DNA from 3 places in the Atribacter laminatus genome. Region 2 is predicted to be linked to each of the others. Evidence: riboswitches for the same ligand, from Rfam matches in the RefSeq annotation. Region 2 holds a riboswitch; each other region holds the start of a gene.
What was found. A riboswitch is a leader RNA that binds a small molecule or an ion and turns the genes downstream of it on or off. The one in region 2 is predicted to bind cyclic di-GMP.

Region 1 (3,285 bases), 360 kb from region 2:
CGTTTAGTCCTATCCTATCTCTCAATTGGAGAAGCAGAAAATTATCGCTATTATTGGCAAAAAGAATGGGATATCAATCCTCCACCTTGGTTAGAAGAAGAAAACCCAGATTGGAGTGGAAATTATAAAATTCGTTACTGGGATAAAAATTGGCAGCAAATAATTTTTGGAAATCCAGATGCTTATCTTGATAAAATACTCAAAGCTGGTTTTGATGGAGTTTACTTAGATTTGATTGATTCTTTTGAATATTTCGAGGAACTTCAATAAATAGAATTGATTGGAAATATCAATCCAATAAGTATAATCATCTATGTTAACGATAACCTTCTCACCTTTTATTATAAAACTGTCATTCTTATCGACACTTGAGTCAACCTTAAATTGCTCCGGTTCACAATAACAGGTTCCTATTTGCAAATAATTATGTTCACAGCTGGGTTCATTTCTTTCTCCTTTAATAAATTTGTGATAACATCCCGAAATGGAGCTTATTTGTTACAAGGAGATGAAGCGTGGATAAAACTTATTACGATTTACTGGAACTCTTCTCAGAAAATGGTTGTCCAATTTGCAGTTATAAAAAAACTTTTGAAGAACAATCTTTAGATGGATTATTCTATGAATTTGTCACCGATCCAGAGATCCGTCAAAAACTCCGCGATCAAGGAGGTTTTTGTCAGGATCATTTACGAAGGGTTTTCGATACTCGACCATCAATTTTGGGTATGAGTATTGTCTATGAGGATTTGCTCAATACCTATTTAAAAAATGAAAACCATCCCACCCTAAAAAATTGTCCACTCTGCAATCTTTGGAAAGATAAAATCCATCATCTTGAAAATATTCTTCAAAAGCATTGGAAGGATTTTAAAAATGTCTGGGGAAAATATACCTTCGTTTGTATCATTCACCAAAATGAATTACAACTTACTCCTTCAATTTCATCGGAACTTAGGGAACAGACTCTTAAAAGTCTAAAAAATATAGACGAAAATCTTAAATCCTTCATTCAAAAATTTGATTATCAAGCAAATAAAGATACCATCTCAATTGAAGAAAGCAATTCCTGGCAAGAGGTTTTAGAATTTTTTGCCAGTCAGCGATTAAGAAAATCTCATCGTATACATAGTAGAAAGTAGTTTTTTATAGATGTATCGATGCGCTCCTCACTTTGACGCTTTTAGATAAGTATTTTATCCTCATCTGCTACCATCAAGTAGCATGGCTATTTATTCGATAAATTTTCTGATTCAAATAGTATATTTATTTTTTGTCTAACTTATTAAATATATTAATTCTATTCTAAAGGAAATTTCTTTTTTGCCGATAATATATGAAAAAGTATGGGTACCTGAAAAGGCAAACTTTCCTAAAGGAAAAGGCGCAAAGCTAAGAGCCTAAAGCGTTTATATGCCATGGCAGTCGAGCCGCCAAAATCCACCTAAAAAACGAAATGATGACTTGTAAAATACGAACCATTTCCATAGGAAAGTTTTCCATAGGAGGATTTATAAAATGGCTCGTAAAGATAGTAAATCTCCAACTTCAAAGAGTGATATAAGCCAGCAATTTGACAAAAAAAGCTTAGATGAGGTTGAAACTGATCACTTTTTATCAAATGGCCTCTTTATACCTGAAAAAAAATCAACACCTTCTACTCCGATTTATCTAAAAGCAAACGAAAAAAGTAATTTATCAGTTTGTCTTGAAAATGAAGTAAACCTAAGAAATAAAAATGAATTTTCTGAAGATTCTGCACAAAAAGAACCGACTCAAATCGAAAAACCCTGGGGATATTATGCCATTATCGACCAGGGACCTCACTACAAGGTTAAAAAAATTGTTGTTTATCCTGGTTACCGTTTAAGCTTACAAATGCATTACCATCGCAATGAATACTGGTTGGTAGTCAAAGGAGTAGCATTGGTCACCGTTGGAGATCAAACCTTCATTTTAGATCCGAATCAGAGTACCTATATTCCCATGCAGACCTTCCACCGAATGGAAAATCGCGGCGATGAACTCCTGGAAATAATTGAAGTTCAAAACGGTAATTGTATCTCCGAAGAAGATATTGTTCGTATTGAAGACGATTTTAACCGAAGTGAAATAATTTAGCTTTAAACCAATAAAAAAAGTTAGGTAAGATGCTTGAACTGGTCGTTGTTTTTAAGTTCCTGTATTAACTCTTTGATTTTTTGATCAAGACTTTTGTGCATCACCAAAACAGCAGAATCCGATTCAACAATAATCAAATCATTAACTCCAAAGGTTATAATTGGTTTTTGGGAATAGATAATATTATTTTGACTCTGTAATCCATAATAGGAACCAATGGATAAATTTTTTGATTTATCCTGAGAAAATACTTTTTCCAGTGCCGACCAAGATCCAATGTCGTTCCATTGGAAAGTAGCTGGGATTACCAACACTCTCTCTGATTTCTCCATAATACCGTAATCGATGGAAGTCGATGGAAGTGTATTGAATACCTGAGATTTCACGGTTTCTAACTCTGGCCTTCCCCAATAGTGTTGAATGGTGTTAAGTCCCTGAAAAAGACTGGGCATATGGGTTGTTATTTCTTCTAAAATGGTTTGAGCTTTCCAAATAAATATTCCACTGTTCCACAGATAGGTAGGATTGGAAAAATAGTAATTTGCTTTTTTAATATCCGGCTTCTCAATAAATCCAAGCACCTGACAGGCTTTTATATCTTGTTTGCAAAATTTTTCATCCCCATAATGGATATAACCATAACCAGTGTGGGCTTCAGTTGGTGTTATTCCTAAAGTAATCAGATAATCTTTCATCCCGACTTCACAACCAAAACGAACAACTTCACGAAATCTTTCTTCATCGAAAATCAGGTGATCAGATGGAATTACAATCATGACTTCATTGGGGTTCTTACGAGCTATTGTGAGTGCACCTAACCCAATACAGGGAGCAGTATTTCTCCCAACTGGTTCAAGGATGATATTTTTTTCTAATAAATAAGGAACTTCCTTTAAGATTTCGGATTTAAAATTTTCCTGGGTTACCACATAAATACCGTCTTCTCCCACCAAAGGAAGAACTCGGTCAACAGTCATTTGAAAAAATGTTTTGTCCATTAACGCTGTAAATTGTTTTGGTTTTTTTGAGGTACTTAACGGCCAGAGACGCTCACCTTTCCCACCAGCCATTATAAGGGCAATCGGCATAATCATCATCTCCATTTACCATCATGAAAGAATAATCATATTATATCCTTCCCAGCTATCTATCGACTCATTTTCT
Region 2 (3,285 bases):
ACTCCTTTGATGGTGACTGAGCTGTCAGTTGATGGAGCTCCGAATTGGCCACCACCGATACAGCCACTGACTAAAGACGCTAACACAATTGTTGTTAAGACCAAAAACCATAGTTTTTTTCTATTCACGAATAATCCCTCCTCTCGGGATAATTAGATTTCTTGGTATAGATTAGTTGAGGAGAGATGAATCGGATATAGGAAATCATGCCTATTTTTACCAACCAGTGGTACTATTTTTATAAACTACAATGGCAATATTCCCTTGAATTCTACAAACCTTCATGCTGCTTAGCAGCACTAGATGAAGATGAAAACACCTATTCAGAAATGAATCTCCTTCTTTAGCAAAGGGGATTAGGGGGGTTTGAAAGTACTGGAAAAAAAAACAATCCTTCTCAAGCTCCCTTTATCTAAAAGGAGAGGAATAAAAAAAATTAAACTCATAAGATTGCCACGACCTCAAAAAACGAGGTCTCGCAATGACGAGTCAGAGTTCCTTCTCCCTTGATGGGGGAAGGGAAGGATGAGGATCAAAGTTCAGATTCATATTCAGGTTTGGAATTTTTAAATAAAAGCTCGACGTGGTATACAATTTCCCCCCTCACCTTAATTCTCTCCCACCAGGGGAGAGGGAAAAAAAGAAAAAACGGGGAAGGTTTAGATGGGGGAGAAAACAAAGATTCGACATGCCATGGCATGTCGCTACATTAAATGGAAAACGGGCGCAATGAATTGCACCCCTACAACTTTTAAATCTTTTGTAGGGGCTTGATTTATCATGCCCGTGTATTTTCAATAGATAACCTGTTGCATCTTAAAAAAAATGGAAGAAAATCTGGCAGGAGTGAGTAAGTAATTGTTCAACAAAGGCTAAAAAAAACAAAAGGCGATGGTCTAAAAGCCATCGCCTTGGTAAATTTGAAGATAGAAAACCGCAGGTCAATTCAAAATAAAAGCGTAAATATAACTAAGAAGTTAAAAATCAATCTATGATTTAATTAATCCAATGCCACATACCAATTGCCTTGTGCGCCCCAAGCTGAAAGGAATTGATTAATGGTATAGGAATTGTTGGCACCATTAACCTTACCCGGATCGTTGACATATACATTGGCGGAGTCGATTCCGATTACTAACATAGCATGTTTGGCGCCACCATTCGGATTCATATTAGAATATACTGCAGCTAAAAATGGTTTCCCTTCTGAAAGCATATTCCGAGCTCTTTCTAAATTACCCATACCAACCTTGGTTGGGACTCCTTCACTTTCTAACCAAGCACGGATCTGAAAACTGTTTGTCCAGTCACCATTATAATTGTTAATCGGAAGGCCGTATCGATCATTCAACCAATCATCCGCTTGAATGATGTGATCTGGAAGTGGTTCTATTCCATAATAGTAAGCTCTCATCATGACTGCGACGGTATGACCACAATTTCGAGTATTTGACCAGGTTCCAGGAGGAACTTGCGGAAGGAAAGGAACGTCAAGTAGGATTTTAGTATCAGAGCGTTCAATAAATTTATCTAAACTATCTAAAGAAATCACATTGGTTATCGCGTTATTATTACCAAAATCGGTTTCCGGAGTGTTTACGAAGTTGGTACAACCAGAGATAAACACCATCAGGAGAAGCCCGAAGATGATGAGTGGCAGTAACTGTTTGTGCTTCAACTCTCATGCCTCCTTCAGAGTTTTCTCCGAAATCATTTTTGAGAGTGACGCACATTTTAACAGATCAACTCGATGCCGATCCGGCAACCCGACTGCCGTAGCACTTTCGTGCTTTAGGTTCGTGGTTTTGCGTCCTCCCCTTTCGGAGAGTTTGCCTTTAATATATATATCTAATATATATTTCCAGTCCTTTATTAATTATCGGAACAATATCAAAATACTTTAGGATTTTTTAAAAAAAGTTTTCCTCTAAATTTTAAAAAGGTTTACAAAAAAGTAAGTGCTCAGGATTCCGATAAAACAAAATCATGACTTTTCATTGTATTTTATATACAGGAAAGAGAATGAGCAAAAAAAGAAGATAAAACTAACTTGTTAGAAAGCAGGGAGAAGATAGAATATATAACTCAAGAATTAACAAACGATTCAGTGGCTTTTCGTATAAGTTGATACAGACGGTCGAGACCTTCTCCTTTGACAAGATAGGCAAATGCTCCTGCTCTGGCCGCCCGTTCTTTATGCTCCTCGTACATAGTAAGCATGATAACTGGAATGTCAAAGCTTGATTTTATTTTTTGAAGCAAAGTAATCCCATCGCCATCGGGGAGTCGCATATCAAGAATGATTACATCGGGCTTAACCGCTTCAATTCTTTCTAACACCCCCTGAATCCGATCATGGGTTCCCGCAACATCCATATCGATCTGACGGTTGAGGAGGAACACCAAACTTTCAAGAAAAAAACGGTTATCGTCAACAACAAATATTTTTTTGGTGGTTGTTTTTGTTTTTGTTGTAATCAGTTGAATCTCCTCCTGTCATAATCGTCACTATCGAAATTATAGGAAAAAAAAATTTAAACTTATATAGGTCATTAATCCCATTTTCATAGCTAAAAGTACTAATTAGATGTTGGAATAAAAATTGGGTTTGAATTTTTTTACTGGATTTGTTACCCTATGAGGAACTTTATTATAAAAAGAATATTAGTAAATAGGGATGCAATATGAAAAAATATTTGACTCATCATATAATCGTTCTTTTATTTCTTGTTATTACCGTTTCTTTGCCAGGGTTGACAGCTGAATCAAGATTGTCATGGAATGATTTCACTATTTCGTTAAAAAATATCCTTGGGCCTACAATCGTTATAAGCCAAAACCGCACTAACACTCAATTCGTTACTCGTCTCGATGCTGCTCGAACTATAATCGATGCTCTTTCATATAATGATTTATATGATTATTTTGATGCTGGGTCGATCCCTTTCCAGGATATTCAAAACCTCAATGAAGACGAAAAAAAGGTTGTTATTCTTTCCACTCAACTCAATCCACCCTTGTTTACCGGTGATGCTCAAGGTCTTTTCCGACCTAACGATCCACTCACACCCCAAGAATTCTCTTTTTTAAAGGAAAAATTAAAAGCCTATTCAAATGGGAATCTTTATTATGAATCTTCTAAAATCTTAGAACCAGGAATAATGCTCATGATTAAAAAGTGGGGATTTGGTGAACCAGTTGCTCTCCCTTCGGCATCTTCCTCAGAACCAACAGCCTACCTTCAAGTTGGTGCTTTCAGCGAGCGATTTCGTGCTGAAAATACTT
Region 3 (3,285 bases), 630 kb from region 2:
AAGAAGAAGTGAAATAAAAAAGGCCTCCCAAATTTTGGGAGGCCTCAAATTTAAATAAACAAGAGTAATATTTTAACGATTCACCAAAGGAATAACCATCATTCCATCTTTGGGTACATTATTATAAGGTGATTTAGCCAAGGCATAACCTATGGGCAGATTATAAAGTCCATTTATAACCGACCGGGTAGTTGAAGAAATTGTCGTGCTTCCATTGGCAATGGCATCCATGACGCTTCCATCATTAGTATGACCAGCAAAACCGACTACATGCCCTAACTCATGAAGATAGAGCTCATATTTCGGCTTGATTGGATATCCGTACCAATTTCCTTCAGGAAGGATTCGAACCTCTGCTTTAATGAGCTGATAATTTGACCACCAAACCGTGGCATAACCCCAAACCCCATTTCCCTGAGAGGTGATTGATGCGGCATCATAAAAAATGGTTATTGGACTGGTACTATCGGTTGATAACTGGAAGGTGGTAGTTCCTCCAATGATTGAGTTCCACTGGTTTAAAACATCCTGTACATTGATTCCAGGGTAATTGGTGGAATCCTTAACCTTAATGATCCCATCCCTCCACCGTACCACATTATTCTTTCCATAGCTATACTGGGAAATGAGTTGGTAATTAATAGGTGAGCTTGGTGTTGGTGATGAACCTGCTAATGGCGTCGGTGTCGGTGTTGGATTTAAAGCACCATTCTGTACCACTACCTGATTACTGGTTGCTAATTTGGTATAACTCCCATTTCTAAAAAGCCGGAATTCATACTGACCGATAGTATTTGGAGCCTTGAAAATTAACGAACCATTTTTTTGCCCTCTTAAATATTGATAGCTGATTCGGGAATAATTATTTGAACCAACTTTAAAAAGACCGATCCAATCCCGGTAATACCCTGGTGCTCCAGTAAAATTGACAGTAATATTTCCTCCCGGGACTATAACACTTGGGCTTGCTGAAAGTGGTGAATTATTGTTTGTACTAGGAGGTGTTGGAGTCGGTGTTGGTGTTGGTGATGAACCTGCTAATGGCGTCGGTGTCGGTGTTGGATTTAAAGCACCATTCTGTACCACTACCTGATTACTGGTTGCTAATTTGGTATAACTCCCATTTCTAAAAAGCCGGAATTCATACTGACCGATAGTATTTGGAGCCTTGAAAATTAACGAACCATTTTTTTGCCCTCTTAAATATTGATAGCTGATTCGGGAATAATTATTTGAACCAACTTTAAAAAGACCGATCCAATCCCGGTAATACCCTGGTGCTCCAGTAAAATTGACAGTAATATTTCCTCCCGGGACTATAACACTTGGGCTTGCTGAAAGTGAAGTTCCGGCGATTTCAATAACAGAAACGCCTGAAGCATCGTTAAGTTCTTTTTCAACTGAAGGTGTCATGGGTACATTAGTACAACCGGAAATGAAAGTAATGAGGAGAAGTCCGAGGATGGCGATAAAAAATACTTTATTGCGCTTCACTACTTATTCCTCCTTCAGGACTTTCTCCGAAGAAAAGAGGTTTTAAGAGTGACGCACCCTTTTGAGTTTAAACTCAAAAAAGACTTGGCAACCCGACTACCATTGCGTATTTGACGCAGTAGGTTCGTAGCTTTGCGCCCTCACCTTTCGGAGAGTTTGCCCTTTCATTCTAAAAGTTCATTTTTACTTACTCAATTTATCGGATAAAAAAGAAGTAACTTTAGTGGATTTATTCCAATTTGATCTTGATATTTATTTTTAAAAAAGGAGATATTTACTCTGTAAATGTAGTGAGAAGTAAGTGGTGAGTAGTGAGTTGTAAAAAATTATTACCTTCATCCTGACCTTCTTCCATCAAGGGAGAAGGGACTCTGACTCGTCATTGCGAGGAACGTAGTGACGTGGCAATCTCATGAGCTTAATCTTTTTATTCCTCTCCCTTTGGCTAAAGAGAGATTAAGAGGGATTCGATTGGTTCTCAAAAAACTCAAATCCCCCTAACCCCCTTTTCTAAAGGGGGAGATTGATTTCTGAATAGTTATTTTCATCCTCATTTGGTGCAGCTAGGTAGCATGAACGTCTATCTTTTAAACCTCAAAATAAAATATTGACGAAAAACTTCAAAATAGAATTCTTTAATACAGTATAATTGGTATAAAAAAATAAGAATAAGGGTTCTTTGCATGGAAATAATTCGTGAAACCTATACCACCTTTTCGGAAAATGCCGAATTCTTAAAAAAGATCTTTCCACAAGATGATGAAAAATACTATTATGACTTCCTTAAATATGACCCATTTTTCCACCCCAATAATATTTATTCAATCAAAAATAGAAATCAAACTATTGCAACCCTTTGGTGCCTTCCTCGTCTCTTTATAGACAGTAAAAGAACGATTCTTGCGGCTGGGATTGCTAACGTTGCGACTAATCCAAGTTTTCGAGGACAGGGATTGGCTGGTCAACTGATGGAAAAGGCTTTAAAAAAAGCCGAAGTCCAAAATTTCGAATTCATTATTTTAGTAACCAAGATTCCTGAATATTATAAAAGATGGGGATTTCAAAAGATAGGTAAATATGAGGGAGTTATTGAGCCTTCAACCACTGGCAAATACCCTATTACTTGCCAGAATATACCTTATGAAAACATACTCGATTTATATATATCTTTCTACCAGGATTTTCAGGCTATTGCTCCCCTCCGTAACTTGGCTTATATGAAGGGTATGAAGGAATGGAACCAGTGGAGTTCGATGTTTAATTATAATGGGAAAAAAGCGGATTGGTTTCTCTTGAGGAATGAAATTGGTCAATCGGCGATTTTCTATGGATTGGATAGAGAGGAAAATTTTAAGGTTTTTGAAATAATTTGGGATAAAAATATTGATAAAAAAGACTTGTTAGCGCTTCTCCATAATTGGGCTTATCAACTCGGAAAAAATATTCATCTCGATTTGCCTTTGCCGGTGATTAATTATTTAAGGTTGGAAGCCAACAAGGATGATAAAGATACTGTGATGGTTAAACCTTACGAGGATATTGATATAAATCGTCTCTATCTTCCCGTTCCAGATTATTTTTAAGAATAAGCAATATAAAATTACTTAAATACATATGAATGAAGAAAGGAAGAACAAGTAAAAAATGAAATTTAACGACCTATTGCGGCGTACCAAATCAAATTTGGAGAATTTAGGATGGAGACTGCTTACTCCCTTTCTTCAGCTTTATTTTAATGAAAAACATTTCGAAGAACTTTATAAAAAGAAACCAGATCCATGGAATTATGAA

Region 1: it holds a riboswitch for cyclic di-GMP, as region 2 does, so the genes downstream of both, RT761_RS08795 (phosphomannose isomerase type II C-terminal cupin domain) here and RT761_RS07280 (C39 family peptidase) in region 2, are expected to answer to the same signal.
Region 3: it holds a riboswitch for cyclic di-GMP, as region 2 does, so the genes downstream of both, RT761_RS04490 (hypothetical protein) here and RT761_RS07280 (C39 family peptidase) in region 2, are expected to answer to the same signal.

Annotation. Positions count from the first base shown of each region.
Region 1 is NZ_CP065383.1:1,945,919-1,949,203, reverse strand. Features, by position in the region: gene RT761_RS08805 (endo alpha-1,4 polygalactosaminidase) at 1-270, shown strand, start outside; gene RT761_RS08800 (DUF6062 family protein) at 516-1,142, shown strand; cyclic di-GMP riboswitch class I at 1,352-1,438, shown strand; gene RT761_RS08795 (phosphomannose isomerase type II C-terminal cupin domain) at 1,519-2,121, shown strand; gene RT761_RS08790 (mannose-1-phosphate guanylyltransferase) at 2,142-3,209, opposite strand.
Region 2 is NZ_CP065383.1:1,588,006-1,591,290, reverse strand. Features, by position in the region: gene RT761_RS07285 (InlB B-repeat-containing protein) at 1-128, opposite strand, end outside; gene RT761_RS07280 (C39 family peptidase) at 1,001-1,678, opposite strand; cyclic di-GMP riboswitch class I at 1,758-1,844, opposite strand; gene RT761_RS07275 (response regulator) at 2,086-2,445, opposite strand; gene RT761_RS07270 (phosphodiester glycosidase family protein) at 2,685-3,285, shown strand, end outside.
Region 3 is NZ_CP065383.1:954,522-957,806, forward strand. Features, by position in the region: gene RT761_RS04490 (hypothetical protein) at 73-1,494, opposite strand; cyclic di-GMP riboswitch class I at 1,578-1,665, opposite strand; gene RT761_RS04495 (GNAT family N-acetyltransferase) at 2,178-3,077, shown strand; gene RT761_RS04500 (class I SAM-dependent methyltransferase) at 3,139-3,285, shown strand, end outside.